Regions from separate parts of the Paenibacillus sp. FSL E2-0151 genome, predicted to be linked through region 2. Evidence: riboswitches for the same ligand, from Rfam matches in the RefSeq annotation. Region 2 holds a riboswitch; each other region holds the start of a gene.

Evidence for each region. Region 2 has a riboswitch for thiamine pyrophosphate ahead of thiC (phosphomethylpyrimidine synthase ThiC). Riboswitches for the same ligand answer to the same signal wherever they lie in the genome.
Region 1: linked by a shared signal. The riboswitch ahead of tenA (thiaminase II) and the one ahead of thiC (phosphomethylpyrimidine synthase ThiC) in region 2 are both predicted to bind thiamine pyrophosphate.
Region 3: linked by a shared signal. The riboswitch ahead of MHI55_RS05015 (ECF transporter S component) and the one ahead of thiC (phosphomethylpyrimidine synthase ThiC) in region 2 are both predicted to bind thiamine pyrophosphate.

What each region holds. Positions count from the first base shown of each region.
Region 1 covers NZ_CP150308.1:3,696,364-3,707,593, forward strand. The annotation lists gene MHI55_RS16690 (beta-glucoside-specific PTS transporter subunit IIABC) at 78-2,036, shown strand; gene MHI55_RS16695 (glycoside hydrolase family 1 protein) at 2,098-3,540, shown strand; gene MHI55_RS16700 (PRD domain-containing protein) at 3,558-4,409, shown strand; gene MHI55_RS16705 (endo-1,4-beta-xylanase) at 4,705-7,377, shown strand; TPP riboswitch at 7,584-7,681, shown strand; gene tenA (thiaminase II) at 7,794-8,456, shown strand; gene MHI55_RS16715 (spore coat protein) at 8,668-8,964, opposite strand; gene MHI55_RS16720 (hypothetical protein) at 8,976-9,176, opposite strand; gene MHI55_RS16725 (zinc-dependent alcohol dehydrogenase) at 9,208-10,344, opposite strand; gene MHI55_RS16730 (spore coat protein) at 10,341-10,727, opposite strand; gene MHI55_RS16735 (spore gernimation protein GerQ) at 10,739-10,981, opposite strand; gene MHI55_RS16740 (hypothetical protein) at 11,170-11,230, shown strand, end outside.
Region 2 covers NZ_CP150308.1:796,076-807,305, reverse strand. The annotation lists gene MHI55_RS03865 (M15 family metallopeptidase) at 1-832, opposite strand, end outside; gene MHI55_RS03860 (HAMP domain-containing sensor histidine kinase) at 931-2,019, opposite strand; gene MHI55_RS03855 (response regulator transcription factor) at 2,012-2,707, opposite strand; gene MHI55_RS03850 (YafY family protein) at 2,792-3,742, shown strand; gene MHI55_RS03845 (zinc ribbon domain-containing protein) at 3,816-4,634, shown strand; gene MHI55_RS03840 (hypothetical protein) at 5,102-5,269, shown strand; gene MHI55_RS03835 (hypothetical protein) at 5,452-6,141, shown strand; gene thiC (phosphomethylpyrimidine synthase ThiC) at 6,673-8,490, opposite strand; TPP riboswitch at 8,875-8,988, opposite strand; gene MHI55_RS03825 (IclR family transcriptional regulator) at 9,138-9,881, opposite strand; gene MHI55_RS03820 (alpha/beta hydrolase) at 10,241-11,230, shown strand, end outside.
Region 3 covers NZ_CP150308.1:1,081,502-1,092,731, reverse strand. The annotation lists gene MHI55_RS05050 (methyl-accepting chemotaxis protein) at 1-686, opposite strand, end outside; gene MHI55_RS05045 (MetQ/NlpA family ABC transporter substrate-binding protein) at 1,150-2,007, opposite strand; gene MHI55_RS05040 (methionine ABC transporter permease) at 2,053-2,724, opposite strand; gene MHI55_RS05035 (methionine ABC transporter ATP-binding protein) at 2,721-3,530, opposite strand; gene MHI55_RS05030 (PQQ-binding-like beta-propeller repeat protein) at 3,662-5,965, opposite strand; gene MHI55_RS05025 (energy-coupling factor transporter transmembrane component T) at 6,067-6,861, opposite strand; gene MHI55_RS05020 (ABC transporter ATP-binding protein) at 6,836-8,407, opposite strand; gene MHI55_RS05015 (ECF transporter S component) at 8,408-9,001, opposite strand; TPP riboswitch at 9,231-9,341, opposite strand; gene MHI55_RS05010 (copper amine oxidase N-terminal domain-containing protein) at 9,507-10,460, shown strand; gene MHI55_RS05005 (pectate lyase) at 10,636-11,230, opposite strand, start outside.

The DNA of each region.
Region 1 (11,230 bases), 2.9 Mb from region 2:
CATTTTCCTTATGTGAGTAGGGGAAGGCATATCGTTTTGGTCTTTTTTATATCCAAATTCAGAAATGAGGCATTGGTATGGATTATCGCAAGCTGGGACAAGAGATAACGGAATTGGTTGGGAAGAAGGATAATATCGCTCGGCTTACGCACTGCGCAACTCGACTTCGGTTCGAACTGCACGACATCTCCAAAGCGGAGACAGAAAAACTCAAAGCACTTCCAGGTGTCATTACTGTTGTGAACAATGGTGGACAATACCAGGTCGTTGTGGGCAATGAGGTGCAGCAGGTCTACCGAGTTATCACTCAGCAGATGGGTTCAGCTACCCGAAGTGCGGAATCCAAATCGGATTCTGGCAAAAATAACGGACCAAAACAAAAACAGAGCTGGATCTCCAGATTCATCAGCGTGATCTCAACAACATTTACTCCGGTAATTCCGGCAATCATTGGCGCGGGTATGATCAAAGCCATATTAGCCGTACTTGTGCTGACAGGCCTCGTAACGACGGAAAGCCAAAACTACTATATCCTTAATACCATTGCGGACGCGGCTTTTTATTTCATGCCTATTCTGCTGGCTTATGGAGCTTCCATTAAATTTGAAACTAGTCCCATTCTGGCGATGACAGTTGCCGGCGTGTTGTTACACCCGGGATGGAGCGCCCTGATGGCGGAAGGAAAAGACGTGTTTTTCATCGGTGTGCCAGTTCGACTAACCGATTACGCGGGCTCCGTGTTGCCGATTATTATCGTCGTTTGGCTCATGTCTTATATTGAACGTTTCGCGGATCGGGTATCGCCCTCAATGATCAAATTTTTCACGAAACCAATGATTGTACTATTGATTACAGCACCACTTGCATTGGTGGCGATTGGGCCTTTCGGAACGTACCTGAATGATCTGGTTGCGATGGGTGCAGAAGCGATTAATGCCAGAGCCAGTTGGCTGATCCCTTTGTTAATGGGAACTTTGCAACCATTCCTGATCGTAACAGGTACCGCATGGGCCATGACGCCGATTGCAACTAGCCAACTGACCAAAAATGGATATGAAATGATCAACGGTCCCGGAATGCTCGCGTCCAATATTGCTCAAGGTGGGGCCACCCTTGCTGTAGCATTGAAAACAAAAAACAAAAAACTGAAACAGCTCGCTGCTTCATCCGGTTTCACCGCTGTGCTGGGTATCACGGAACCATCCTTGTACGGTGTAACGCTGAAACTGAAGAAACCCTTAATTGCCGCAATGATCGGTGGTGGTGTAGCAGGGATATACGCTGGTCTGACCGGATTAGTACGTTATGCCTTCGTGTCTCCAGGGCTTGCCGCGTTACCTGCATTCATTGGCAGCAATCCGATGAACATCGTTCATGCCATTGTGACTTGTCTGATCGCTTTTATCGTTACCTTTGCTCTGACATGGATCATTGGTTTTGAAGATCCAGTGGACGATGAAGAAGAAGGAAATACCAACGTTAACGATGACAAGACACTTTCCGGGCAGCCTGTTCAAGACAACAGCCCAAGCACACAGTCTTCTACAATAACAAATGTTAATGTACCGAGCCAAAATGAATTACGCCCACTTACGATCGCCAGCCCGATGCAAGGGGAATTAGTCCATCTAGACCGTGTACCAGACGATGTCTTCTCTTTGGGATTACTGGGTAAGGGTGCTGCCATTATTCCTTCCAAAGGAGAACTGTATGCACCAATCGCAGGTGAAGTTACGGCTTTCATGGACTCCAAACATGCGGTCAAATTAAACGGTTATGATGGAGAAGAGGTGCTCATTCATATTGGAGTGGATACCGTCAACCTAAAGGGGAGACATTTTGACTCTTCCATTAAAGTAGGGGATCGCGTACAACGGGGGGACTTGTTGATCCGCTTTGATATCGATGCCATCAAGGCAGAAGGGTATGAAGTCATAACCCCGATCATTATCGCCAATTCGGAGCGTTTCTCGGATATTAAGCTGGAGAAGCAGAATCCTGTGGAGGTTGGAGCAACCATTATCCACCTTTCGTAACAACCGTAATATGGTCCCGTCATATATCATGATCAACTTTTAAAATGAAGGAGTGCTTGAGATGTTATATCAACAGATCAAACCATTCCCCAATGAATTTCTGTGGGGAGGGTCTACCTCGGCCTATCAAGTGGAGGGAGCCTGGAACAAAGATGGCAAAGGCCTGTCCGTCATCGATATGTGTGATCATCCGGCTGGAACCGCCGATTTCACGGTTGCGAGCGATCACTATCACCGATTCAGAGAAGACGTGAAGCTTTTTGCAGAGCTGGGCCTCAAAGCATATCGTTTTTCAATTGCATGGACTCGAATCTTGCCTTCAGGCACAGGGGCTGTTAATGAGAAGGGACTCGATTTTTATCACCAATTAATTGACGAATTGCTGCTCCATGGTATTGAACCCATTGTGACCATGTACCATTTCGACTTACCCTACGAGCTTGAGAAAACCGGAGGGTGGAACAACCGGGGGACGATCGATGCCTTCGTCGAGTATGGGCGTATCTTGTTTGAACATTACGGGCATAAAGTGAAATATTGGTTGACCATTAATGAGCAAAATACGATGATTCTCCATCCAGGTGCTATTGGTACACCAAAAGGCGGACGTCTGCCTTCCAGTAAGGAACTGTATCAGCAAAATCATCACATGTTTGTAGCTCAAGGCAGAACGATGCGACTATTTCATGATATGCTCCCGCAAGGCAAGATTGGTCCTGCATTAAACATGACTTCCATGTACCAGGCAACTTCCAAACCAGCAGATGCAATCGCTGCACATAACTGGGAGACGATTCGTGGATGGGGTTTTCTCGACTTATCGGTGTGGGGACAGTATAATCCATTATTCTGGAGTTATTTACAGGAACGCGGCATCGAGCCGGTTATTGAGCAGGGTGACATGGAAGATATCCGGTCTGGCCGCCCCGATCTGGTAGCAATCAACTACTACTCGACGGCAACCATTGCCGCCAGTATGGGCGATGCGTCGGATGTTACAGCTCGTGCAGGGGATCAGCAAATTATGCTTGGTGAGCAGGGAGTATACCGGGCGGCGGAGAATCCTTATACCGAAAAAACAAAATATGGTTGGGTCATCGACCCGGTTGGCCTAAGGCTGACATTGCGTAAGGTATGTGAACGGTATGGTCTCCCTATTCTAATTACGGAAAATGGCATTGGAGCCCCGGATGTACTTGAGGCAGATAACACCATTAACGATACGTACCGGATTGATTTTATCGAGAAACATCTGGAACAGATCAGACTGGCTCTAACAGATGGAGTAGATGTGATTGGTTATTGCCCTTGGTCCGTTATTGACGTGGTAAGCACACATCAGGGGTATGGGAAACGTTATGGAATGATCTATGTAAACCGCGGTGAACAGGATCTGAAAGACTTGAAGCGTTTGAAGAAGAAAAGCTTCTCGTGGTATCAAGAGGTCATTAAACAGAATGGCAGATGTATCGGAAATTCGGATCAGACGGTCACGAAAGAATAAAGGATCGTGATGAATGCATGAGAGTAATCAAAATATTAAATAACAGCTTGCTTCTGACCAAAGATGAACAGGGACAAGAGATGATTGTCATGGGAAAAGGGTTGGCATTCAAAGGCAAAGTCGGCGAGCGACTCGATGAAGAGCATATCCAGAAACGATTCATTCTGCAAAATAATCCGTCTGCCCAGGCTTACGTACGAACCATCGAAAACATGCCAGAAAAACATGTGAATGTCATAAACAAACTGATTACCAATGCAAAAGAAAAGCTGTCTCTTGACGATCAAATCTTCTTTACGCTTATGGATCACTTGTCATTTGCCATTGAACGATGGAAAAAAGGTGTAGCATTACAGAATCGCATGTTATGGGAGATCCAGAGGTTTCATCCTGTCGAGTTCGAACTGGGGGTTGAAGCTGTTCATATGTTGAATCTAGAATTGGATATTGAACTACCGGAAGAAGAAGCAGGGAATATCGCTTTTCATTTCGTGAATGCCCAAACACATGAGCAGAATATGGAGCGCACGATGCAATCCGTTAAGATGTTAAAAGATATTTTTAACCTGATACAATACACCTTTGATATGCAATTGAACAAAAACTCCATCCATTATGTGAGACTTGTCACACATTTGCAATTCTTCATCCAGCGTTTACAAGAAGGACGTCTGGGCAATTCGGCGAAAGATTTTATATTTCAGCACATGGTGAAGGAGCATCCGCTTGAATACAAATGCGCGGAGATGATTAAAACCTACGTGCAGAATATGCTGGATATCTCCATATCAAACGAGGAATTATTATATTTGATGATTCACATAGCTCGAATTGTGCAGGAGGATCAGGGTCACGAGGGACGATTATAAAACAAAGTTTATATGCCTGTTAGTGAACAGAAAAAAGATACTTTCTAACGATGACCGTTTTCTCGTATTTTATCGGGAAACGGTCTTTTATTTTTGCAAATATGTAGCGGTTTTTTGATATCCCTTGCGAACGAACTCCAGCTTCCTAAACCCACATAAGATTACCAAGTGATAACATTTTATTGTAATTATTGTAAATTTGTTATATGTAAGCGCTGTCTAAAGAGCTATAATCTATTTATCTGGATGTTAATCCGTTCAGAAATACTTAGACCAAATTAAGAGGAGGAATTGTATGAAACGGTTAGGCCAATGGAATATAACGGCCTTGGTTCTTGTGCTGGTACTCGCCATGCTTCCATTTACGAATGTCTCACATGCAGCCAAAGCAGTTACGGAAGTGGAGGGAGGTCATTTGAGCACAAACTTTGAAGACGGTACACTTCAGGGATGGACTCCACGTGTCGGTAGCGAAAGGCTGACAGTGACACAGCAGGAAGCACACGAAGGTCAGTCCAGCATGCTGGTCGCCAACCGTGAGCGTTCCTATCATGGACCGATGTTATCCATGAAGGATCTGCTTAAGCGTAACCAAGAGTACGAAATTGCGGCATATGTAAGACTTACTCAGGAGCCCACCACGGATCAAACACTACAGCTCACCACATATAAAAAAACAACTTCCGAAAGCTGGAACCCAATCGGTAGCGTGAAAATTGCCAAAACAGAATGGAATACATGGCACAAGATCACCGGAAAATTTCAGTATAGCGATGATCCCACTGAATTGAATTTGTTCATCGAAACACCCTACATCTCTGAAGATAGCGTAGATACGTTATCGTTCTATGTGGATGATGTATCATTTACTCTGGCCGAGCAACTGGAGATTGAAGAAGGTATTCTGTCTCTGAAGGACCTGTATCAAGATGATTTCCCCATTGGTGCAGCGGTGTATCGCTGGCAGTTGGAAGGCGCATACGGACAACTGCTCACAAAGCACTTTAACAGCTTGACCGCAACCTATGAGATGAAACCGAAGTACATGTCTCCTTCCGAAGGTGTTTATGAGTTCGAGGCAGCCGATCAATATGTTCAGTTCGCCGAGGAGCATGGTATGGGCGTACGCGCACATGCGTTGTTGTGGCATATTGATGCAGCAGAGTGGATGTTCAAGGATCCTCAGGGTAACCCTGCGAGTCGAGAATTACTACTTGCCCGGATTCAGGATTACGTTGAAACCGTCATGACCCGATACAAAGGTAAGATCTATGCCTGGGATGTGGTAAACGAGGCGATTGCGGATAGCAATGGTGATGCCAACGGTTTACGTAAAAGTCCCTTTTATGAACTAATTGGTCCGGATTATATTGAGAAAACCTATGAATTCGCTCGTGCAGCCGATCCGAATGCCAAATTATATTACAACGAATACTTCACGGAAATCCCTGAGAAAAGAGAGCATATGTATCAGTTGGTCAAACGACTGAAAGAGAAAGGGCTCATCGATGGTGTGGGTTTGCAATCCCACTATAACCTGGAATCCCCGCCCATCAAGGAAATTGAAAAAACGATCAGCATGTTCGCCGAACTTGGATTGGATATTCAGATCACGGAACTGGATGTGGATAGCGGAATTCCATTTGGTGAAGAGATGTCCGATGAAGTTGCAGTAAAGCAGGCGTATCGATATAAGGAACTGTTGGATTTGTACAAAAAACACAAAGACCACATTTCTTCAGTTACCTTATGGGGACTCCAAGATGAGAAGTCTTACAACAACCAGGCTATGCTGTTTGATTCAGCCCTTAAGGCCAAAAAAGCATACTGGGGACTTGTGGATGAATCCAGCTTGCCTGTGTTGACACAGAGAGCCGTCTCACTTTCGGGTAAACCGGATATCAAAAAACAGTCACAAGATCCGCTCTGGAACAAAGCGGTGTCTACTCCACTGAAGGGTGACTCTGCGGGATCAGCCAGTTTCCGCACCTTATGGGATCATAGTAACCTGTATATCCTCGTGGATGTTCAGGATGCGAAGGCAGATGTGAATGACAAAGTAGATATCTTTGTTGATCTCAATAATGGCAAGACCACTTCATATGAAGTAGATGACCGACATGTAATCATTAAGCGGTCGGGCAAAGCTGAGGGCGTGGAGAAGCGTTCATATCGTGTACGCGAGACCAAAGCCGGATATCAGGTTGAATTGTCCATTCCGTGGGGTGGTATCCAAGTCGGATCAGAATATGAAGCCGGATTGGATATCCGTGTGACTGATGGCGGTTCAAGTGGGACACAACCTTATAATCCACTGTACTGGAATGATCGAACACAATCTCAGGAACAGGATACAAGCAAATACGGCGTGATTCAGCTTGCCCCTATGCCCAAATCTGCACAAGCTGTACAAGGGATTGTTCAGATTGATGGGAAGAAAGACACATCATGGAATAAGGCTGCACCGATTGAAGTAAACCGGTTGAACCAAAGCGAAGGTGCAGAGGCAGTGGCTCGCGCAATGTGGTCAGGTGAATATCTATACCTGCTGATCGACGTCACTGATCCAAACATCATCACAGATAGCATCAACCCATGGGATCAGGATTCGGTTGAGATTTTCCTGGACGAGAATCACCAGCGCACACCGTATTTTCAATATGATGATGCCCAGTTCAGAATCAGTGCAGACAATGTAGGAACCTTTGCAGGGGGTGCCTCACCTGGACGCCTTGTAAGTGCTGTGAAGAAAACAAATAAAGGATATCTCGTAGAAGCCCGAATCCAGTTACATTCACTGACGCCCAAAACAGGAAATGTTCTCGGTTTCGAGCTTCAAATTAACGACAACCAGGGCGGAGGTAAGCAGAGCGTAGCCAAGTGGAATGATACGACCAATGAGAGCTGGAGAAACACTTCCCAGTACGGAATACTCACTTTTGTCGGAAAGAACAAACTCGGACATTAAACCATCGGCAGTAGTTGCAAGAATAGAAAACATCATAACAGTGGCTAAAACTCAACCATTGTTGTGATGGTTTTCATCGTTTACATACGTCACCAAAGGTGATGAGGGGCGATACAATCTGCCTTGACTATATTTAACAGCCCTTGATATACTAAATGGATGTTATTTTTTCTTTTATGGGAATAAGAAAGTAATCAACTACATACAACCGTTTGCGAGGGAGCCTTAACCGGCTGAGAGGGTGTTAAACCGACCTTACCTGACTTGGATAATGCCAACGTAGGGATGCAACGATGAAACACTGTACTTGGGTAGCTCATGCGAACCCCCTTGTTTTAGTGTATTTGTCTGCGAAACATCCTATGGATGTTTCGTTTTTTTGTTTTTAATACGTACATTATGAATTGGAGGAACACATGTTGACTATTTCAGAGAGACTATATCAGGCAGCACAGCCCGTGTGGAAGGAATGTCTCGAGCATCCCTTTGTTAAAGGAATCGGAGATGGTTCCTTACCGGTTGAACAATTTCGTTATTATTTGCTGCAAGACTACTTGTACCTGTTCGATTATGCCCGTGTATTTGCACTAGGTATCGTCAAGTCGCACGACCCCAAATTGATGCAGTTTTTTAGTAAAAACGTAGATAACATCCTGAATGGTGAAATGAAAATTCATCGTTCTTATATGGAGCGATTAGGAATTACAGAGGATCATGTGTTCCAGGTAAAACCTGCACTGAAAAATGCAGCCTATACTAACTATATGCTCTCTATTTCCCATGCGGGTGGCATAGCAGAAGTACTTGTATCCATTCTGGCCTGCTCATGGAGCTATGCGGAGATTGGTCAAGTCCTTGCTCAAAAGCCAGGTGCAGCTGATCATCCTTTTTATGGAGAGTGGATCACAGGATATGCTTCCTCTGAATACAACAGCAACAATCAATCCCTAGTGACGTTAACGGATAAGCTATTAGAAGGCTGTAGCGAGGGAACGTACCAACGGATGGAAGATATTTTCGTGATGTGCAGTCGCTTTGAGCTTGATTTTTGGGAGATGTCATGGAGGTTGGAGCCTTGAGTTCACTAATAGTTAATTCAATTAGCGAGCAGCGTCCATAAACAGTCTCAGGATGAAAAATAAGTAGATTTAAGTAAAGGAACGCTTGTATATGCGTGTTTCGTGACGATGCCAAAAAAAGGGCGGAGTGTATCCGCCTTTTTTATTGTTGAAATTCTTGACACAGGAACATTTTGTTCACTGAAGTCTCTAGCTAAAATCAAAAAGGGTGTCAGGACGGAATGTTCATAGCAGTCTGAATATTTTTCAGATCGAGCTGAATTTGCTCTGCAATATGGTAAGGGTGGTATAAGCCATGCTGCACCATGTAATTTGATATCTTTTCATGAGAGTCTATGGCTTCATCGAGCTGTTTCATCAAAATTTGTTTGATTTCGGGGGTGGCACATTCGGTCACAGCCATGGCGTAGTTTCTGACACCGCTCTTGGCGTTCATCAAAAAATCCATTGCGATCACGTCATCGGTCAGCGTATTAAGACCAGTCATGTGTTCTAATATTGGGTTCATTTTTTTATCTCCTATACAGTCGCTTTAGACAGCACTCCACCGAGCTCCTGAAGCTGCTGTTGTGATAATGTCGCATCTTGTTGCAAAATTTGCTTGAGCTCCGGGTCGGTTACCAGAGCTTGCATGGTCTTGGATTTTGTCATGCAAACCGTCTTGAACGCAGCTATTTCATGCACCTCGAGCATCTCATGCAAAGCGTATGTGGAATCCATTCAGATTGTCCTCCCATGTATCAATTCATATTTAAGGCTTTAAGATGACTTTAATGCAATCGTCCGTTTTTGTATCGAACACTTCATAGCCCCGCTTGGCCTCGCTGAGCGGAATGACGTGCGTAACAATGTCCCCAGGGTCCACTTTGCCAGACGTAACCAACTCGTACATGTATGGCATGTAGTGAATGACCGGAGCTTGTCCGGAACGGATATTCACGTTTCGCTGCATGATGTCACCGAGCGGGAATCCGTTATAACGTCCGCCGTATACACCAGTGACTTGAATGGTGCCACCTTTGCGGACAGCCTGAGATGCAATGATAAATGCACTCATGGTGCCGCCTTGCAGTTTCATACCGCTGGCTAGAAATTCAAGATCGCTCATCTTGCCGTCCATTCCTACCGCATCAATCACGACATCGGCGCCGCCTTTGGTCATTTCCTTGAGAGTGTTCCCAATATTCTTATCCTGTTCGAAGTTTACGATTTCCACATTGTTTGTTCGCTTTGCATGCTTTAAGCGGTAATCGACATAGTCGACGGCTATGACCCGCTTAGCTCCTTTCAGCCAGCAGAACTTCTGGGCCAGGAGTCCGACCGGACCGCAGCCGAGCACGATGACTGTATCACCATTCTTAACGCCGGCGTTATCTACGCTCCAGAATGCCGTCGTCATGGCATCGGCGATCAAGCTTAGCTTTTCGTCCGGTTGTTCGCAGTTTTCAGGGATCTTAAAGTGGGTAAAATTGGCAAATGGGACCCGTAAATATTCGGCTTGCCCGCCGGGATATCCGCCGGTCGTTCCGGAGTAGCCGAAATATGCGCCCATATCCCCGTGTTCGTTTGAATTGTCACATTGGCTTTCCAGCTGATTTTTGCAAAAAAAGCATTCTCCGCATGCGATGTTAAACGGAATGATCACACGGTCACCTTTTTTTACCTTGGTCACGCCAGGACCTACTTCTTCTACGATCCCCATCGGCTCATGCCCGATGACATAGTTTTCCTGAAGGTTAGGGATCATCCCGTGAATAAGATGAAGGTCAGAACCGCAAATGGCGGTACTGGTGATCTTTACGATCATATCGTCCGGTTTCACAATCTTCGCATCCGGCACCTCTTTGACCACGACATTTTTAACCCCTTGATACGTTACCGCCTTCATGCTTTATGTCCTCCAATATGTTCATCTGGGGTCCGATCAAACATCCCTTTACGTGACGTATCACCCGGGAACAGATTCATCTGCCCGATCATCACCGTATTTTTCGCCGAAAGCTGATCGAGTTGGTACTGTTCGTTCAACTCATAAGGATGAAACCATTTTTTGCGCATCATGAGCTCCGAGATTTCTTGGTGCATTGCAATCCCCTGCTTAAGATGAGTATGCAGCAGGGCTCTTACATCCGGTGAAGCCGTTTCCGTCAGGGCGATGGACAAATTACGTACACCCTCCTTGGCACGAAGAAGGAAGTCCATGGCAAAAGTCATATCTGCCATTTCCGGCATATTCAATGAATTAATCGGATCTAAATAATCGGTATTCATCTGAGTTCCCCTTAATGTGTTATAGGTGTCGGATTATTTGGAACGGGTGCTTGGAAAGGAGCTCTTGCGTAGATTGCTTGCAGCTCAGCGATCTGTTGTATGGATTGAGTTACGTCTTTCTGCATTAAGGCTTTTAGCTCTTGGTCAAAGACCAGGCCTTGCATAAGTTTCGACTTAGCGATGCAGAGCGTTTTGAAGTTTAACGCTTCATGCAGTTCCATCGATTCGTGCGGCGCTAGCGTTGGATTAGCCATTCAGAAATGATCCCCTCCTTTTTCATCAAGATTAGATTTTCCAATGCATCGGATCTTATACTAATATGGATCACCGGAGAGGTAAGATCCGAATATTCCCATACAGTCGCAGGGATATAAACAAAATCTCAATCCCATACTTATTTCTGTTTAAATGAATGATCTTACTCATGGAAGGAGGAGTCACGGTGCCCAATAAAAACAAAATTGATCTAGCAACCGAAAACGCAAGAAAACCAGCAGAAGATG
Region 2 (11,230 bases):
TGTTATCACCCGATATTTCAGTTTGGCCTTGCTCAGGTATGTAAACGGTTGTGTCTCTGGTGGCCGGATAATAGCGGATATGATACTCCTGACCCTCTACTTCCACAGTAATGTTCTCTTTCTCTTTAAGCATATCGAGATACTCTTCCAGCACCAGATTATTCTTATACATGACAGCACTGTGCGGCAGCCCTACATATCGAAAGTGCCATGGTTCATACTGAATACCGGTGATGCGCACTTTATTCTTTGGGTAACGTAAAATAAATCCGTATTTCCATGCATTCTTTTCCAGCCAGGCACCCTCTGGTGCTTCATTCATCGCAGCCAAGCTCGAGCCGATATCCAGCGATAACCCAAGATTGTGCTCACTGTGTCCCGCAGGAAGCGCATAGTCTGAACCCTTTTCCCGATATAACTCGTCCTGCTTTTCAAAGTCCCTGTACCCGCTGCTGACGAGAAAATATCGGACTCCCTCTTCGCCTGCTGCTTCAACCATCTTCTGAAACTCCTGCGCCACCTGTCGTGATAACATGATTTTCTGATCCAGTATCCCATATCCACGAAGCAGATCATCCTCATGTGCCACATATACAATATCGGATTTAACTCCTTCCGGGTGTACGGGGTATTGCTTATCAACCAGTAACAAATTGCCCTTATATATCTGATCCTGAATGTTTCCGGTGACGGATACGGTATAACCTGCGGGATTTTCACGCGTATTCTGAATCTCGATGGGCAACTCATCCTTCTGCTGAATCCATCCCGGTGATTGCGTAACAATATATCCGATCAAAATGATACATATCAAAAAGCCCCACTTTTTCATGCTTGTTCCTCCTTTTACCTCATACATCAAGGATAGACAACACAAGTTAAAGAAAAAGCAGGGCAATTTTAAAGTTTTTCTTAAATTTGACGTCAACCTTATTGGAAGACGGGCAAACGAACCTCGAATAACGTCCGTACCACGTCGCTCTGAGCCGAGATCGTACCGTCATGCTGCTCCACAATATTACGAGCGATAAACAGTCCAAGGCCTGTCCCACCCTCCTGAGGGGTCCTGGCACGATCTCCGGTGTAATACATATCGAAGATATGTGGCAATTCCTCCGGACGAATATGTCCGCCATAGTTAATCACCTGAATGATGACCTGTTCTGCATCCCGATATCCATTAATATCTACGTACATGCCATCCTTGCCATGCCGTGCAGCGTTAATTAGCAGATTCTCGAACACACGAGCCAGCAGCTCGCCATCACCGGAGACCGTAAGGTCAGTGTCTATTTTTAGTCGGGCGACTAGTTGGTTCTTTTCAAATACAGGATAGAGTTCTTCGTTCATCTGCTTCAGCAGTTCGCTAAGATCCAGCTGTGTCTTGTTTATAGGCAACATGCCATAATTCATACGGGTAATTTCGAACAAATCATCAATCAGCTTCTCCAGGCGCTGTGATTTGGTGAATGCAATCGACGTAAAGTGCCGTACCTGCTCCTCCGTTAACTGATCATCCTTCATGAGCAGATCCAAATATCCAAGCACAGACGTCAGCGGTGTTCGCAGGTCATGCGCCAGATTGACAACAAGCTGGTCCTTACTATTTTCAGCAAAATCCCCTCGTTCTACTGCTTCCTTTAGCTTCTCACTTGCCAAATTCACATCCTCCGCAATCGTACCTAACTCGTCCTTCGAGGAGATCTGCACACGATGCTGAAAGTCACCGTTGGCCAAATGCCTGATCCCTGTAGAAATATCCTTGAAATACGTCGCGTAGGGCTTGGTAAACCAGAAGAAAAATAGAATGGCGAGTGGGATAAATAAAATCAGGAAGAAATAGATATCCCCGATACTTCTCATAAAATGACGATATTCAGCGAGCTGATCTTCTGCACGGACACCCGAATAATAGGCTTGCATAAGCTTATAAATCCCATAGGTAATTGCACCAGAGGCAAGCATGCTTAACCCTAGCAACATAATCATGGTTGTACGAAAACTTCTTCGTTTAGTCATTAAACGTGTACCCCACACCCCAGATGGTTTTGATAAACTTGTTCTTATTCACATCTTCCCCCAGTTTTTTGCGCAGGGTCCGAATGTGGACCATCACGGTATTCCCACTCTCGTAATAGGCTTCTCCCCAGACCTGTTCAAAAATGTTTTCTGCACTGAACACCTGCTTGGGGTGGCTCGCGAGCAGATACAAAATATCAAACTCCTTCGGTGTTAGTTCCACTGGTTTGCCGTAGAGTGTAACGCGATGTTGATCTGGCGTGATGATGAGCCCACCCTTCTCGAGAATGGACCTCTGCACAGGCGCAGACTGGCTAAATTGGAGAGAACGACGTAACTGGGAGTTAACCCGGGCAACAAGCTCCATCGGATTAAACGGTTTGGTCATATAATCGTCCGCACCCATTACAAGTCCCGTAATTTTATCCATATCTGACGTTTTGGCACTTAGGAAAATGATCGGTAAATGATGCTGCTCCCGAATTTTACGGGTCACCTCATACCCGTCCATACCAGGCATCATAATGTCCAGAATCGCCAAATCTATCGCTTGGGTCTGAACAGCTTGAACCGCCGCCTTCCCATCAAAGGCCTTAATGGTATGATATCCTTCTTTTTGTAAATGTAAAGCAACCAGATCAGCGATCTCAACTTCATCGTCTGCGATCAGAATCGTAATTCGCTTCATTGCTTATTCCACTCCTATGTGTGATGCTCAACAATATAACATATTTGAATCCAACAGATAAACCAATGAAAGGAATCCATACATATGAAACTGGAGCGTTTATTAGCCATCGTGGTGTTGCTAATCAATCGTGGACGGGTACAAGCCAAAGACTTGGCAGATATGTTCGAAGTATCAATCCGGACCATCTATCGGGACATCGATACATTGGGTCAAGCAGGCATCCCCGTGGTGACATATCAGGGGGCAAGCGGTGGGATTGGTCTGGCAGAGGGTTACCGTCTGGATCGAAACGTATTAACAGACAAGGACCTCGCCTCCATCGTCACTGCACTGCGCAGTGTATCCACTTCCCATGCTAATGCGGCGCGTGAGCTTCTGGTCGAAAAACTCAGCAGTATCGTACCTGAATCCAAAAATGACGATTTTCAGGCCAATACGAATCGATTCATCGTGGATTATTCGACCTGGACGCATCCCGAAGCGCTGAAAATCAAGCTTGAACTTATCGAACAGGGTATGGATCAATTACGCCCCGTAACCTTTACCTACTGCAGTGCGGAAGGTATCCATACTCACCGAACTGCCGACCCTCATACCATCGTACTCAAGAAGCATTCCTGGTATCTGTATGCTTTTTGTCACGAGCGGAATCAATTTCGCATGTTCAAGCTTGTGCGCATGCAAGATGTCACACTTGCTAATGAGCACTTCGAGCGTAAAGTCATCAACCCACAGGACAGACCCTGGCAACAGGAATGGAGCCGTCCGGACAATCAAGCTAGGTTAATCTTGAAATTCCATGCTCGCGTCCGTCATATTGCGGAAGAATGGTTTGGGATCGAGAATGTCATGCCTGATGGGACTGGGTATTACATCAGCCAGGTTGCTTTTCCCGAGGATGGCTGGTTATATGGGTTCATTCTGGGCTTCGGCGCGGACGTTGAAGTATTGGAACCTCAGCATATTCGGGATGAAATCTGCCGTATCGCGGAGCAAATTGTACAAAATTATATACCTCCGACTCAAACCTGACAGACAGCTGTCCAGTTCCTACCCGTATACTTCAGATATATTCAATCTCTACATATATGAGGAGGAACTAATCATGAACGTTACTGTATGTCAAAGCTGCGGAATGCCGCTCACAACCCCTGCCCAATTCGGAACGGAAGCAGATGGAAGCACAACCCGTGAGTACTGTATTTATTGTTACAAAGAGGGCAAGTTTGAGCAGCCCGGTATGTCACTAGAAGGCATGACGGAGATGTGCACTGCCATTCTGAAGGACGAAGGCATGGATGAGGAATCCGCTCGTTCGATGCTGCGCAACCAGCTTCCTTTTTTGAAGCGTTGGCGCACGAATACAACGGATCAACACACAGAATCTCTGGCTGAAAACTCTACTGCTTCCGCTAATCCTGGTCAGGTAACAACAGAGCATTCGTTCTCTGCCCAGCCCGTTCGTTATGTCACGCTCCCTGGCAAACGTATTGCCGGCGTATCCGCCCGCACAACCAACGCCATTGAGATCAGTGGCAAAGGCTGTATTCAGGGACTCTGGAACAATTATTTTGCCTCAGAGCACCTCCCTGCACCTGAAGTTGTTCGCTATGGTTGTTACACGGATTACACCGATGGGATAACCGGAGAATACACCATACTGGTAGGGCATGAGGTCAGTCCGAACGAATCATTGCCTGAAGGATTGGACGACATTTTACTCCCTCCTGCAACTTACGCCGTATTCACTTCCAGAAAAGGACCGATGGCAGAGGTTGTTGGCGAAGCCTGGGGAGCCGTGTGGGCCTGGGATAAACAAAGTGATCGTACGTTCACCGGGGATTTTGAATTATATGATGAACGCAGCCTGAATCCCGAAAGTGTACAAGTGGATATATACATCGCTGTTCGCCAAAGTAGATAAAACCAACACGATACCACCTCAGACAGAATCAAAGTTTCATCGCATCTTTCTTCATAATCAAGCAAGCTGCCGGGTTCGCTCGGCAGTTTTTTTGTTATATCCGGAACTACATTATCCCCTAAACAACCCGACCATGGTACCAAGTTAGTTAGCATGCTTTGCATCATTTAACCAGATAATATGCCTCATATGCGGGTACCATTGACTTCCTTAAAATTGGGACTATTCACATAACAACCGATTCGATCCTCCCATATCAAACCTTTAATATTAGGTCCTTTACTCCTGAATTTCCCTAAAAACGTTTACATCTCCTTAAAACCGGGTAAAATCACTACAATCCAATTGGAATTACGCTTTAAACTCTTTTATTTCGTCTAACAAGTCACATGTACCTATATGCGCACCTGGCATGGTAACCAGTCGAAATACATAATTCAAAAAAACGCATCAAAGGAGGAACCAAGATGATCCGCATGCCTATTCAGCAAATGATCCCGTACCATCACCAATATCCGCGCAACACGGCGACCACTGCTCCTAAAAAGGAGAATGAGAACACTCAAGGTCTATCCTTTCATGAAATTCTGCAACAAAAAATGGCGAAGAAAAATGCTTCTCCTTCCCTTAGATAAAAATGGACACCGGACCGACCCTAGTCGAGTCAGGTTATCAACCGTCTTTCCGCAGCTTGGCGGAAGGGCGGTTATTGGCGTTGAGCAATAAACGACTGTACAGTTCTCAGGCATGTTTCTATAATGGTTTAAATATCTAAAAGATCCATGACATATACGAACTGTAAAAGGGGACTTAGCACATGATCACCATTGGTTGTTTTCACGCTCATTATTCCAACATCGCCTTAATTGAAGAGACGCTTGCTCCTTATGAAGTTGAATTGGTCCATTACGTCGATCCAGGTCTGGACCGTCTTAAACATGACGCTGACTTTTCCGAGGTTGTCGTTCGCGAGAAGGTAGCCCAGACGCTCCAATGGATCGCTGAGTGTCATGCCGATGCCATTCTGGTCACGTGTACCCTGTTTGCGACAGTACTGGAGCAGGAAGCCACACAGGTCCCTGTGCCTGTGATCGGCATAGATGATCCGTTATTGCAGGAGATGCGGCGAGTAGCAGGAGATTACATAATCGCATTCACCAACCCGGCAACCATTGAAGGAACGATGGCGCGGGTGAATCAGACATTACAGCAAGAGGATGAGAATGGGCAACTACACGTTGCCAAGACATCTCAGACGGAAGCGGTGTGCATCCCTGGGACATTTGAGTTGATTATGCGTGGAGATCAGCAAGGGTATCTCGAAGCGGTACGAGAAGGCTTACAGCAGATTGCTGAGCAGTACCCGGGTAAAGCGGTAGTGGCGGCCCAACTGTCTATGGCTCCCGCTGCTGCACAGGTTACAATAGATCGCGGTGTTCCAATCCATAGCCCGCTGGCATTGCTTGCGGTGTATTTGGAGAAGAATTTGGGCCTGGCTCGACAGTAGAGGCTGATTTGGAGTGAAGTATTACAATCACTAAAAACATGTGAAAACTACTATATTGACTCCTTTTGCAAAATAAAAATGCTCTCGAACAAGAGCATTTCAAATGGTATAATCACTTTGTACAGCCAATTTGTGGTGGGAAATAGGCTTGCCTCCAGTGGGAGGTGATCCTATGAACTTCTCTTTTAACGACGTAATCGTGTTCGCGATGTTAATTATTGCGCTCCTGACATACATCGATCGTAAAAAGAAGTGACCCGCCACAGGTTGACGGCCTGACGGGTCACTTCATCTGAACTTGCTGCACTCGGAGGAATACCCACCGCAAATGCTGTGCAGGAGTAGCCATTGGCCTGGCTACTCTTATTGGTGTTTACTTACATTCATTTTATTAAACATCTGCTAGACAATCAACCATAATGCTGATAAAAAGTATCAGGACGCTGATCAATAAGATGAAGAAGACGACATGATAGCAGTATTCTCACCTTCAAACGATGTCAGATTGCCCAGCTTTCGCTGTACCGGCGCCTAGGAACGTGTCCGATATTCCTCGGCCTTTTCCTGCATCCCGGCAGCTACAGCCTCATTCTCGGATAATCCTTTATCAGCGGCAAAGGCACGAATGTCCTGCGTGATGCGCATGCTACAGAACTTTGGTCCGCACATGGAGCAGAAATGAGCTTCTTTGGCCCCTTCTGCCGGCAGTGTCTCATCATGGTAGGACAGCGCACGTTCCGGGTCCAGCGACAGGTTGAACTGGTCACGCCAGCGGAATTCGAAGCGCGCTTTGGACAATGCATCATCGCGGCGCTGGGCACGTGGATGGCCTTTTGCCAGATCGGCGGCATGAGCTGCGATCTTGTAGGCGATAACCCCTTCCCGCACATCATCCTTGTTGGGCAGGCCCAAATGTTCTTTTGGCGTAACATAACAGAGCATGGACGTGCCGAACCAACCAATCATGGCTGCCCCAATGGCGGATGTGATGTGATCATATCCTGGCGCAATGTCGGTCGTTAGCGGCCCAAGTGTGTAGAACGGTGCTTCTTTACAGATCTCCATCTGCAAGTCCACATTCTCTTTGATCTTGTGCATCGGCACATGCCCCGGACCTTCGATCATCACCTGCACATCATGCTTCCATGCGATCTGCGTCAGTTCCCCGAGCGTGGCCAGTTCCGCCATCTGAGCTTCGTCATTGGCATCGTAGATACTGCCTGGACGAAGTCCATCTCCCAGCGAAAACGCCACATCATACCTTTTCATAATCTCGCAGATTTCTTCAAAATGGGTGTACAAAAAATTCTCTTGATGATGCGCCAGACACCATGCTGCCATAATGGAACCGCCCCGAGACACAATGCCTGTCATTCGCTTGGCGGTCATCGGGATATAACGCAGCAGTACACCTGCATGAATCGTAAAGTAGTCCACGCCCTGCTCTGCCTGCTCTATGAGTGTGTCACGGTACAACTCCCAAGTCAGCGCTTCCGCTTCGCCATTCACCTTCTCCAGCGCCTGATACAGCGGTACCGTACCAATCGGCACAGGTGAATTACGGATGATCCATTCCCGGGTGGTATGAATGTTTTTGCCTGTGGACAGATCCATCACCGTATCCGATCCCCATCGTACCGCCCAAGTCATCTTCTCGACCTCTTCCTCAATGGAGGAAGATACGGCAGAGTTACCTATGTTGGCATTGATCTTCACATGAAAATGACGACCGATCAACATCGGCTCACTCTCCGGGTGATTGATGTTGGATGGCAGAATGGCCCGTCCACTTGCCAATTCCTGCCTCACAAATTCCGGTTCCACGCCTTCACGAATGGCGGCGAATTCCATCTCTGCCGTAATGACTCCCTGTCTCGCGTAGTGCATCTGAGTCACACAGCGTCCTGTCTGTGCTCGCAGCGGTTTGCCTCGTAATCCGGGGTACTCTTCAGCGCCAGCTCTCTTCCCTCCGGGCTTCAGTCCGTTATCCTCCGGTTTAACTGTACGGCCTTGGTAAGCTTCGACATCGCCACGCTCTGTGATCCAGCGAGTGCGCAGGGCTGGCAGACCTGCACGGATATCCGCATGAAATTCGGGATCGGTCATGGGGCCGCTCGTATCGTAGACACGCAGCGGTTCGTTATGCTCCACCCCTTGGGGAGTATTCGTGTCATGAAGGGCTATCTCACGCTCCGGTACAGCAATGTCCGGCCGTGAGCCCTGAATGTAGACTTTGCGGCTACCGGGAAAGGGCTGAACCCGTCCGGCCGCTCCTGTTTCTTTTTCCACCTGCTGATCGTTATGTCCCTGTTCCGTCGCTTGTTGTCCCGTTTGATTTCCTGTACTCATGTTCGCTTGTCTCCTCCTCAGTGTTCGTCGCTTGTTTGGTTGGTTTCATCGTTAGCTCGCTTACGTACCTGTCCCAAATCATGCGCAATGCAGAGAAGAAAGAGCGATCCTACACCAGACCAGGGGAGACACTTTTCATGTACAGTTAACAACAGACGGAGGCTGCCACAGATCATCGATCTATAAGACTTCCCTCCTCATCCAAGCCCACTTCCGCAGGTTATCGAAAAAGAGGCCCATAAAATCCGCGCTATATCGCCCGTTCCCTGTATATAAAAAAGCCGGTCCCCGAAGGAACCGACTTTTATGTCCATCACCAATAATGCACCTTTATGCAGCTCCTTAACGGAGCCCTACAAGGGTCACATCATGTGGTGGTTGTGGTCATATCGCCGATTACTTCCCTACGCTGGTATGATCCAGATCAGGTGCAAAGGGTCCGGAATCTCATGCGATTCCGTCTCAGTCCGGACAATTCGGACTCCCCCAGTAACGTTAATAAGTTGCGGCTTACATAAGCCGCCGTTCATATTCAATGAAGCTGGCCCCGTTGAGCCGTCCATTACAGAGTAGCGCAACCGGAACATAAAAACAACCTTTATATTCCAAATGATCAAACTCTATTGGAGAAAAAACTTACCTCAACATCAGGATAACATGAGCCCCATTTGCGTAGCAGCATCCTTCAACACAGGTGCGTATTCATGCAATGTCTCCTGCGAAAGTCGGCTGACAGGTCCTGAGACCGAGAGGGCAGCTGCAATATTGCCTCTGCGATCCATAATCGGTACAGATACCGCGGCAGCTCCCGGCTCACGTTCCTCGTAACTTGTGGCATATCCGTTATCCCGGATATCTCCCATCTGCGCTAAATACACCGCGGGATCAATAAACACCGGCCATTCCGGCCCGTTCATCAGTTCTTCACGATCCTCGTCCGTGGCAAACGCCATCAGGACTTTGCTGGAAGCCCCCACAGACAGCGGGAGTCTAACACCAACGGGAGCAACTCGGCGGATCGCCTGATCACTTTGCACAGCCTGAATCCGAATCCGTTCACTGCCGTCACGCAGGTACAGACTCACGGTCTCCCCCAATCGATCTCTCAGTCGCTCCATCGCAGGCAGCAGCAGAATAGCGGGATCATCACTGCGGGACATATGAGCTGACAGCTCCCAGATTCGGATGCCAAGTCGGTACTTCTCTGTTGCTGCATCGCGGATCACGAACCCTCGATCCTCCAGCGTAGCCATCAAACGGTGCACTGTACTTTTGTGCAGGCCAATCTGGCTGGCAATTTCGGTGAGTCCCAGATCACTGCGTGTGGTAAAACATAATAATATATCCAGCGCCCGTTCCACAGCCCGGACGGTTAACTTGCGATCTTCCATGGCATAATGCCCTCCTCATGTTTCATCACATGAAACTTGGTTACATAAATTATATGAGAAACGGTCTCATCTGTAAACCAAAAAGAGCCAAAATCAAAATAGGCCAACGTGTAAATTTTTCCTTTTTATAAGACTTAATCCCCTGTAATTTACACACTAAGGTAATGTTACCCATATATCTTAAGAACTATATAACAATTGCGTAACAAATGCCCTCAATCAATTGACTTTGACTATATTGGAACATACGATAAAGATATATTACATTAAGATATCGCTCTGAAGCAGGCTCTGAAATCGACGCAATTCTCTTTACATGTCGTTGTTATCTTCAACTGAACTTCAAAGGAGGGGCATTCATGTATCAATCATCCCAGAGCGAAGCCCCGCTGCAAACAAAAGTGTCCGATCTGCCCTCTTCCCTATCACCGAGGCTGATTCGGTTCAAACATATTATCGTAGCGTTGCTGCTCTCCGTTGTATTTTTTCTACTGTTTTGTTTTATTGCACTGCATGGTTATATCGCATGGGTATTATCCAATCCAACGGTAGCGCCAGTCTTCTCCAATCCGATGCAAGCCAAGAACATGAAGTATGAAGATATCACGTTCCCGGCAGCAGATGGCAGCCGGACGATGCAGGGATGGTATATACCTGCTGACAATGCTGCAAGCAAAACGATTATTTTCAGTCACGGCTATGGTGCCAATCGTGAAGAAACATGGGTACCCATGTATGACCTGGCACACTATGCCCATCAACTTGGGTTTAACGTGGTCATGTTCGATTATGGCTTCGCCTCACAGGTGAACAAAGCTGTAGCCACAGGTGGCAAAGCTGAGTCACAGCAATTGCTCGGTGCGATCCAGTTCGCCAAGCAGCGCGGTGCGCAGGAACTGGTTGTCTGGGGTTTCTCCATGGGTGCCGGTACGGCGCTTCAAACCGGACTGATTACGCAGGAAGTAGATGCGATGATTCTGGACAGTGCGTTCCTGCTGGAGCCAGATACGCTGTACCACAATATTCACAACCAGATCGATCTCCCGCGTCAGCCTACACTGGAGATCATGAAACTGTTGTTCCCTGTTCTGAATGGTACCGGATTACAACAGATTCCATACCAGGAAGTGAAAAAGGAAGATTATCCGTTCCCGATTTTCTTCATCCATGGTACAGAGGACGAGAAGGCGCCTTATCCAATTGCGGAGCAACTCGCCGCCAACCAGACCAATCCGTACTCCGATGTATGGATTGTCCAGGATGCGCATCATGAGTTGATCTTCCGGGAGCATCCAAAGGAATATCTGCGCCGTGTCTCAACTTTCCTCAGTAATGTAACGAAAACAAGC
Region 3 (11,230 bases), 290 kb from region 2:
GATTCATTCGTATACACTTGTGTCCAAAAATCTTCTGTTGCATCTGTTCCAGGTTGCATCGTCGGATGATAGATATACTTTTCGCTGGCATCCAGCAGAATCAGATGTCCCTTTTCTCCAACTTTAATTCCGCTAACTAATTGACTAATGTCCGCCAGATTGAGATCCAGTTGGACCACACCAGATTGGTCTTCCAGTGCCTTCGCAATCGTAATGGTAATCTCTTTTGTCTCGGCAGAAATATAAGGGTCTGTAACAATGACCTGCTGTGGAGTACCCATCGCTTCTGTGTACCATGGTCTTGTTCGCGGATCGTAATCTTCAGGCATCTCCGCATCAGAGGACATCAGATACACACCTGCCTCTGTGCCTACACCTATGGTGATGATATCTTTGTTCTGTGCGGCATACCCCTTCAATTCGTTCACAACCCGAACCTCGGCATCTTCTTGACGCAATTGCTCCGCGAGTGTACTCGCATAATATTCAATGTGGTTCCGCTTGGCATTGACTGAAAGATCTATCGTTGCACTGGCAAGGTTCACATTTTCCATCGCACTATGTAAAATTTGCTTCTCCACTTCATCTTTTGCACTGTTATACGATAAAACTCCAATACTTAACGAAGGTATGGCCAGGAAAGCAATAAAGGACACCACCAGCTTGGTCTTAAAGTTCTTATGCATCTTGTTGAACCAGGTCGATTTGCTATTTTTTCGGGACAAATTTCTCTACCTCTTCCAGATAAATTTTAGTTTTACTTGATCTACTTATAAGTTGAACTAGTGATTATTTACACTTGCCACTCCGATGACAGAACAACCGCCAATTGCTGAATGATTCATACAACTTATATAGCTCTTGTATAGCTCTCATAGATTGTAAACCATCTTTTCAAAAAACTAGGTCTCACTTCTTGTGAAAAACACTCTTTACACTACAAAACTCGAACAAATCTCTTAATTTATAATCCAAAAGAACTATTTTCAAACAAATTATACGAAAAAACTATTAAATAAAGTGTTCCGGGGATATGACCAAATTGTTAACTTTCTAAATACTTGTTAATAAGCGAGCGGACGACAAAAAAAAAGATCCAAGCGTTATCGCTCAGATCTAAAGGTTATTTACATTGGACCAACGTATTCTCTATTTAAATGCCGGGATCGCAATATCTGCATATTTCTCTTCGAAGAAGGCTTTGACCTCTGGACCCGCCATGCGTTTAGCCAGCTTCTGGATCGCTTCGGAGTCCTTGTTATCCTCACGGGCAACCATGGTAATTGCAAAATGGGAATCATCCTTCTCGGTTAACAGTGCATCCTTCTTCGGTGTAAGACCGAGCGGACTGGCATATGCCGGTGTCATGGCTACCAGATCAGCATCATCCATCATCCGAGCCAGCATCAACAAGTCCACTTCCTCAAACTTGAAGTTCTTTGTATTCTCGGTGATGTCTGCCTGTGTGGCGTTAAAACCTACGCCCTCTTTCAGCTTAATCAACCCGTTCTGCTCCAGCATCACAAGAGAGCGACCAATGTTGGAAGGATCGTTTGCAATTGCAATCGTTGCACCTTCGGGCAATTCCTCAATCGTTTTGTACTTTTTGGAGTAGCCGCCATAGATGGCATTATAGATAGGCTGTACAGCCACCAGATTGGCATTGTTCGCTTCATTATACTGGGTCATGTAAGGCACGTGTTGGAAGAAGTTTGCATCCACTTCCTTATTCGCGAGTGCCGTATTTGGTTGAACGTTATCTGACAGCACAACAACTTCCAGGTTGACGCCATCTTCCTTCAAAAGCGGTTTAACAATATCCAGTACGTCTGTCATCGGTGGAATCAACGTGGCTACTTTTAGCGTAACTTCTTGTGCAGCTTGTGTATCTTCTTTTGTTCCTTCAGCCGCAGGTGTTTCTTCTTTTTTGCCACAAGCAGCGACAACCAGCATTACTGCAAGCAACATAAGCATCATTTTCACTTTCATTTCATGTCTACCCCTCATCGTATAATCTGTATTGGTTTTCGTAATAATGCACGATCCAACCGTTCAGGATCTGCGATCCAGCCAGTGGGACAGTCTGCTACCTGTGAATTGGATCATCTGTACCAGGATAATCATAATGATGATCGTAAATACCATAATCTCCGTTTCGAAGCGCTGATAACCGTAGCGAATGGCAAAATCACCAACCCCGCCGCCACCTACAATACCCATCACCGTCGAGTACGAGATGAAGCTAATCGTAGCTGTCGTGAGTCCCAGTACAAGACCAGATCGTGCCTCCACGTACAAAAACTTCACCACAAGTTGCATCGTCGATGCCCCCATGGAAGCAGCAGCTTCAACCACTCCCCTCGGTACATCCAGCAACGCTTGTTCCACCAGTCTGGCGTAGTAGGCAATTGCAATGACCGAGAGTGGCACGGTTGCCGCCAACGTACCTATGGACGTTCCCACAACAATCCGTGTGAATGGAATCATGAATACAACCAGCAGTAAGAACGGAAACGAACGAACGATGTTAACGACACTGCCGAGTACAAAGGACAGCGTTTGATTCTGATACCGTTGTCCTCTCCGGAATAAGTACAGCAGTGTACCCAGAGGTAACCCGATCAGAACAGCTGCCGCAATGGAGATGCCCACCATAACAAAAGTCTCTCCGATCGCCTGCCATATCTCATGCTGATATTTCAGCACAGACTCAGGTAACCTCATGACTTGTCCTCCTGTTCTGCCTGACGGAACAGAGACGAACCTGTCATCCCGTATTCGTCACCCGCAAGCAAGGAGGTCAACAGATCAGGCTGCGGAGCAGGGATACTGCTCACTTCCGCTTTAGACAACGTACGAACGAGTCGCCCATCCTTCATGACGGATATCCTGTGACATAGTCTGCGAGCCACTTCCATCTCATGCGTTACTACAACAATGGTCACGCCCAGCGTTTCATTGATATGACGCAGCACATCCAGGATACCGTTCGTGGTCTGTGGATCAAGCGAAGAGGTCGGTTCATCACAGAGCAGCACATCCGGACGACTGGCCAGCGCTCGTGCAATCGCCACACGTTGCTTCTGTCCTCCGCTAAGCTGAGCAGGATATTGACCCGCCTTGTCTTCCAGTCCAACAAACCGCAGCACCTCAAGTCCACGTTCAACTCGCTGCGCACGGGGCATACCCGCAAGCTCCAATGGCATGCAGACATTGCCACTCACCGTTCGGTTACTGACAAGATTGAAGTGTTGAAAGATCATGCCAATGGATCTTCGTGCCTGACGCAGACTCTGTTCATTCATCTGGGTCAAGTGCTGCCCATTCACAACAACTTCACCATCATCCGGCTTTTCCAATCCGTTGAGCATCCGCAGAAGCGTGGATTTGCCTGCACCACTTGATCCGATGATGCCATGTATTTCTCCTTGTCCCACTTCGAGGGACACCGAGCTTAATGCTTCGAATCCCTGATCTGCACGGGAACCGCGCTCGTTATAACGTTTGCTTACACCATATAATGAGATCATGGAGAGTCCTCCCGTGAATGATCATGCATGGTTCTTCAAGAACACATGAAGAAAGCCCGCACAGCCGATAACCGGAGCGCGAGCAAGCCTGTTCATTTATAATAAATCAACATCCCTTACGAGACAAGCTTTTAAGGTGAGATTGCCTCCTGCAGGCGGCTGGCTTCATATACACGAAAACGTCCGTTGGACGAACCCACATACACTTCATTACCGATCCGGTTAATCATTCCATTCTTCGCATCCCGGTCCCGGTGCTCCGGGTTTCCCATCACAACGTCATGTACACGACCTAACAGTGCTCCATTCTTTTTGTTCATTACGAGCAGATTCTCGTCCATGGGCAACAGCAACTGATCATCAATGACCAGATAACTTCCCTGATTCGTCGGATGCCTTAGTGTTGCAATCGTATCTTTGGCATTCCAACGCGTCTCCCCCGTTTTATAATCCACAGCCGCCGGGTAGCCGTTCTTAATCACATACAACTGATCCTCTTCCACCAGTCCTCGTTCAATCTTGCCCTTGTGCGTCCAGCGTGTTATGCCTGTCTTGGCATCATACAGGGTGGTTGTAAAATCTTCATATTCTCCGTAATGATTGCCATTCTTGTTCTCACGGATCAACAACATGCCATCATTCAGCTCCTCAAATCTCTGTCCTACCCGAGCAGGGAATTGGGCAAGCTTTTTCCCCGTGTTCAGATCAAGCAGAAGCCACTGATTATCTAGTGATAGCCATCTTTCAGCATTCGTGGTTGCAAAGGGATCAAGACGTTCAATTCCACCAGTATATGGATCATTCCAAAATTGTTCTATGGTGGATCGTTTGCCCTTTAAGCTCCATACGGTTCGCCCTGATTGCGGATCGGCTGCAACCAGCTTATTCTTTTCCCAATACAACACATAGGGGTCATCTGCACTCTTGTTCAATAATTCATAACCTGTAGCCAGTTTTCGCGTCCACAATGTTTTTCCGTTTGCACTGTCCAGAACCGTTAACCAACTGTTGCTTGAGCTCTCAACAACCGGGTTATCCACAACCACAACGTTCTTAGCAGCGGTGATGCCATTTAGTCTAAAATTTTGCTTAGGAGTGTACGTCCACATGACCTTTCCGTTCTTCAAGTTCAGATGACGAATACGATCCACGTATTTTTTCTTATCAGGGTCATAATCGGTGTAGATTGTAACGTATTTGCGCTCTGCATCCACCTCTGCCTGCTGTCTTCCAAAACCCCCGTTAATCCCCCATAATTGCTGGCCGGAATGTCGGTCAAGGGCATATATGGAACCTTCGTAGTAACCTCCGCTAAATCCACCGTCATCGCCTTTCATCAGGAGCACGTCATCCGTGGCTGCTTGTAAAAAAGTGTAGTTAATATCCCCCTGGTTGGTCCATACCGGTTTCCAAGGGATTGTCGTTGGCAGTGTTGTGCCATACATTTTTGTCGTGAACCCATATTCATCGGCCCGACTGATGTTCCAATCAGAAACCACAACATTTCGTTCATCCTGTGGTAGATTCCAGCGTGTCCTGACCACCTTGCCATTCTTGTTGAATGTGACCAGAAATTGTGCATCTTCCCGCTCATATCTCCAGGTCTGCCCAATACTCATTGCATAACCAGTATCATTCAAATTGCTTGAACTCTCTTTCCAATCCGGTTCGCCTAACCACCCAGCCACTTGTTTGGAGGTGATTGCATTGTTCAGCTTCATATCTGTCAGATGGCGTATAACCGAAGTTGGCAGCGATGCCTCCTGAATGAACCAGCCATCAGCCACATTCATCCGCTGTTCTATAGCCTGTGCCTTGATCCAGAAGAGTCCTGGCCGATACGTGAAAGATTCTTTATTCCAGACTCGTGGGGCAATGGAGACCCCATACCAGCCTTTCCACTTTGCAACAATAACAGCCTTATCTGTTAGCGCTTTCTCACTAGACCAAGTTGTAGAACTATCTGGAACCAGATACAACTTGCTGCCTGATTGGAGTGTGAAGCTTTGGGGAGCTGTTTCCGTCATGCTTCTGCTCTCCTTCAGTGCATACCAACTTGGCAGCCAAAAGTCTCCATGATCGGTTGACTTAAGCTGCACCCACTCACCTCGAACTGTGGCCAACGTATACTTTTCGTTTTTTGTTGTATAGTATTCAATCCCCAGCTGGTCAGCAGCCACCCTGCCGTCCCTTCTGTTTTTGAACAGAGGGATGTCATTAATAAGCGTAACGGTGTCTCCTTGTTTGTGAGCTAACTTTGCAGTTAAGACTTGGGAACTTGCCCCCAATGCTTGTGGCGTTGTAGCCGAAGCTTGTCCTTCAAGGGCGACCATTTTGGAATCCAGCAGCATCCAGCCCGTCAACAGCACAGCTGATAATCCAGTCATGGTAATCCATTTGTACCCCGTTCTCTGCCAGTCAGGACCCGTCTTCACTCTCGTTCATCCCCATTCATTAGAAGTTATTTCCAATAGAGACGCAGTAAAAAGGAAAAAGTTACCGTTTACCTCAATATATTTCTATCTATCTGCCCGTATTACCTTACATCCACCATCGTAGCATGATAAGGAAAGGTAACCCCGATGTAATAAGCAGCCGTTAAGGTGAGCATATAATAAAATACAAACCACAGATCAGCTCGCGAATAGCCAATCTGAATGTAATACGTTCGGCTCGCGCCATCTGTGAACCCTTTCGCTTCCATCGCTACCGCCATTCGCTGTGCACGACGAATGCTCTGTGCCAGCAGCGGAATAGCGTAACGCTTGAGTGTACCATACACATTCCAGCGAGAGCCGCGTTGCTGTGTTCCACGAATACGAATCGCATAACGGAGCGTCTGGAATTCATCCAGCAAAATGGGGATCATGCGCATCGCGGCCAGAAAGCTATAGGCATATTTTGCAGGAAGCTTCCATTGCTGCATCAGGGAATAAAACAGCCGTACTGGTTTTGTCGTAAGACCAAAAAGCAACCCAGCCGCGGCCATAGTCAGCGAGCGAAAACCCAAGTGCAGACCGCGATAGAAACTCTCTTCGGTTATATGGATCAATCCCCAGTTATACCATGTGGTCTCGCCCTTACCAAACATCATCATACCTGTAGACGTGGAGATAAAAACCAGAATGAATGGTGATGCGTACAGTATCAATCTGTACCACGGATGACCTGTCCAGCACAGTAATAACATCATCGCCACCGCAACGTTGGCCATTACATTCAGATTGTGAATGAGGATAACGATGACAAACATCATCGTCAGAATGATCATCTTTAATCCCGGATTGACGTTATGAAGCCAGGTTTCACGGTGAGGAAACGACAGTTGCATCAGTTAACCTCCCCTCATCTACCGTCCAGATTCGGGTGCAATATCTTTTTACAATTTCACGATCATGGGTAACCATAACAATAGCTGTTCCCTCTCTCCGCAATTGCTCCAGTTGTGCTAACATGGCAAACGTATTGCGGGCATCCTGTCCAAAAGTAGGTTCATCCAACAGCAGTATTCGCTGCTCTCTCACCAGTGCAGAGGCAACGCTCAAGCGTCGTTTCTGCCCCATCGATAATTGGTAGGGATGGCGCTCGGACAGGTCGATTAATCCAAATTGATTCAACATATGATCAGTCCTGACAAGTCTTTCTTCCGTTGTCAGCCTGCCCCCTAGCAATGAGAATTCCACTTCTTCCGCGACGGTGTTGGTCACAAATTGAAACTCCGGGTTCTGAAATACAAACGCGATTTGATCTGCAAGCTGCTCCGTTTTGCCAGAAGGCTGACCGTCCACCTCATAATGACCTGTTGTTTTCAGGATATTCATCAGAGATAACAACAATGAACTCTTGCCAGCTCCATTAGTTCCGACAATACCAATCCAATCCCCATGCCATACTTTGGCCTGTTCTAACTGAATGAAGGGTGTTTTCCCACGCCATCCGGTGAACTGCTGCAAGTCCAGTGCAGGCTGATAGCCGGGTGATACAGGCGATAAGGGTGAGACGTGAGATATGGGGGATATACCCGGTGTATCGGATAAGCCAGACGATTGCTGTGCTTCCAAACTTGAGATGCCGTGATCCACACACACTTGAAGCTCTCCAGAAGTACTTCCCTCTTCTTCCTTAGCTGCCTGCTCGTGCTCATCCCACACACCCGGATACCAGATTCCATAAGCCTTCAGCTTGCCCCGTTCATCTGTAAATACCTGCTGTGCTAGCCCATCCGCCACAATCTTTCCTTCAGGTGATAACACAATGATGCGGTCGACCATATCCACAATCTTGTTTATTTTGTGTTCAACGATGATGATCGTTTTGTCACTGGCGATCCGTTTGACGGTATCCCATACCTGGGAAGTCCCCTCATCATCCAGCAGTGCAGTGGGTTCATCCAAAAACAATACCTCCGGGTCCATGGCAAGCATCGAAGCAATCGCAAGACGCTGCTTCATCCCCTGAGACATGGACTGGATCAATACACGATTCTGTTCAAAGGATAACCCCACTTGTTTCAGATAATATTCAATCAGAGCAGGCATCTCTTCACGCGGAATATTTCGGTTTTCCAGAACAAATGCGATCTCTTCATCCGTAAAGGACATACAGAACTGGGTATCCGGATCTTGAAAGACCACTCCTGCTTTGGCGGGAACCTGAATATCATCACATTTCATCGGAATCTCAACCGAACGTGGTATCAGACCGCTCAAAATTTGCAATAACGTCGATTTACCGGAGCCACTTGGACCAAGCAGAAGCACTTTCTCTCCTTGACGCACAGAAAGAGACAAGCCTTGAAATACCAAGGCTTTCTCTCCCGGGAACTTGCATCTTAGATTGGTGACACTTACCGCTTGCGAATTCCCTTCCCCGTTCATCTAATCCAGCGCCTCATAATCTTGTTTGGATACCGGTCTGAGCGAACGCGTTACACCGGTTAGTTCCAATGCTTTGGCAAGATAATAAGCGAACACTCCAGCAATCAGAATACTTCCAATGAAGCGGAATCCGATAAATAGCGTATAATTCCACGCCGAGAGTGAATCAATATACCCGTATTGGTAATCCAGCAAAAGCGAAGCCGCTGCAGCTCCTATGGCTGCAAGACAGGTGACAAACAGATTGGTTTTGCGATACAAAAATGCGGCGAAGAATATCTCAGCTCCCAATCCTTGCAACAGGCCATACACCAGTGTGGACATGCCCCATTCACTACCCAAGAAAGCACTTACCGTTGAAGCCGCAACTTCGGCAAGAATAGCCACGCCTGGTTTACGAATGATAACAAAAGCAAACGTGCCCGCCATAAACCACATGCCGTAGATCATCTGCTCCGCATGAACACCAAATGGTTTCATCAAGTCATATGTAGGTCCCCATATCTTGTATATCACCCCAAACACTACTGCGATCACGATGGTTACCAGAATATCCGTTAGTTTCAATCGCTTGTTGCCTGCTGTTGTTGCCATGTTCTCTACGTCCTTCCTTTGTTCCCTGTGAGGGTTATCAAAATAAACGAAAAAGCCTCCCCGGTTCCGGGCAGGCCTCACGCACAGTGGACAATCTTCACAATGATGTATTGGATGGATGTCGAAAATACGGAATATCAACCAGCCCCCCTCCGTCATGGCAGATACACCACCACAGTTCAAAGAGGTCTGTTGTTCATCCACGTTCATTCCCACAATTCACCCTTACATATCGCAAATCCATGTTCTCTACGCTGGCATTACCCAGATCAGATGTACGGTCAGCGGCACAAGGCCACTCTCTCAGCCCAACTTCATTGAGCTCCCGGTTCACTTATTTCATTGCTTCTAATGTACATCAGATGGGTATTTGTGGCAATCCCTAGAAAAATCATCATGCTTCATTTGGGGTAATAGGGGAAATAATCTGATGGTTCACTTTCCATAATATGAAACATTTAGGTTATGTGGTCCGTCTTAAACATTAGAAGGGAGATTGATAGTGATGAAAGATTACAATTCTATTTGGCAGCTTAAAACATGGAAAATGGTCCTTGCCGCTTCGATACTCACCGCAGGCACGGCACCTGCCTTACTCTCATCCACTGTGGCGGAAGCCGCAGCAACTAAACCTAAACCGACAGCTTATATTAACAATGTTCAAGCTCAATATGATGTTGTCATACGGCAGGGTATTACGTACGTGGCATTGACGGAGCTTCAATTCCTCGGCAACTATACGTTTGGTTACAATAACAAAACAAAAGAGATCAGCATTAGCACAGGCAGCGATAAGTATGTCCTTACACCTAACAGCAAAACAATGAAGAAAAACGGTCAGAATGCGACATTATCCTCAGCGCCGATTCTGGTGAATGGTAAAGCGATGCTTCCGCTCCGTGCCATCGGTGAAGCTTTTGGTGCCAAGGTGCAGTGGAACCAGAAGGCCAAGGAAGCCTATATTTACACTACCGATGCTACGATTGTAAAAGAATATAACAGTTCCGATCTGACTGTGACGCGTGAAGCCGCACTGCATCTGCCACGCTTCTCTGAACTGGGACAAGCACGTCTGGACATTCGCAATCCTTTGGGTCCGGTGGATTCATCCATTGAATACATCTTTGAGCAAGGTAAAAAAGATCGTTTTTTCGTTGTTGAGGATAACGATCTGATCAGTTATTATATCCTTAAAAATGGAAGTGCACTGTTACAATGGCAGGCTAACATCAGCAAAAATGCCGGAACCATCGGTGACCTGTTCTTTATTAAAAACAAAGCCGTTGCTGAAGCAGGGACTCGTCCTTCCGTAACAGGTCAAACACTCGTATCATTCAAGTACTCTCGCATGCTTGAAGAAACCTCTTACGAGATCATGAACAAATTGGGCTCTATTGATACCGGTTCTGTTGTCCCCGAGAAAGGCAAAGTCATCGTTGAAGTTCCGGGAGAGAAATAGTCTGAGCATCCTCTATAAGACATTGCTCAGCAGAAATTATCACATCTGCATTACAAAGAGCGCCCTCAAAGTCATTGTGGCAATGACCTTGGGACGCTCTTTTTGGCGTTATATTTTAACTTCAAATCACAAGTGGAGCTTAACTTTTACCAACTCCAGCGATTCAATCTCCTGTTTAATATTGCGTATTGCCGGATTGACTGGTCTTACCTGAAGCAAATCCCTTGAATAGGGTTGGCACTTTGGAATAACGGGTATTCGTAATTTTCCCTTGTGATGTGCTGCTGTCTGTACGCATAATCGAATCTTTCACATTGGAAATGTTGGAGTTATCCAGCGTCATGTTAACTGCAAAGGAAGTTCCACCATTTTGGCGAACCAGTTTGCCAATATCATCTGCACGGAAATTTTTGATGTTAATTGTTCCAGCTGCATTCATCTGGAACACTTTATCATAAGCCTTATACGCTGCCCCACCGGTAATGTTAACCGTTCCGGCAGACTTCAATGTCAGTGCATCCTCGCCCACGTCCTGCCAGACCACATTCGATATATTACAGTTGCCATAACAGTGAACACCATCAGCAGCTGGTGATCCAATGTTTACGTTTTTGAGCGTGGCCCCTGCCTCCAGACGGAAGACTGGCTTCTGATTTTCTGCTTGAGATCCGTCGCCCAGTGTGGAAGGATTGGCTACAAATGTTTTACCTTGGCCGTCATAGGTCGTGCCCTTTGGAACCACAATGGTTGAATTTACAACCGTAGGCGCA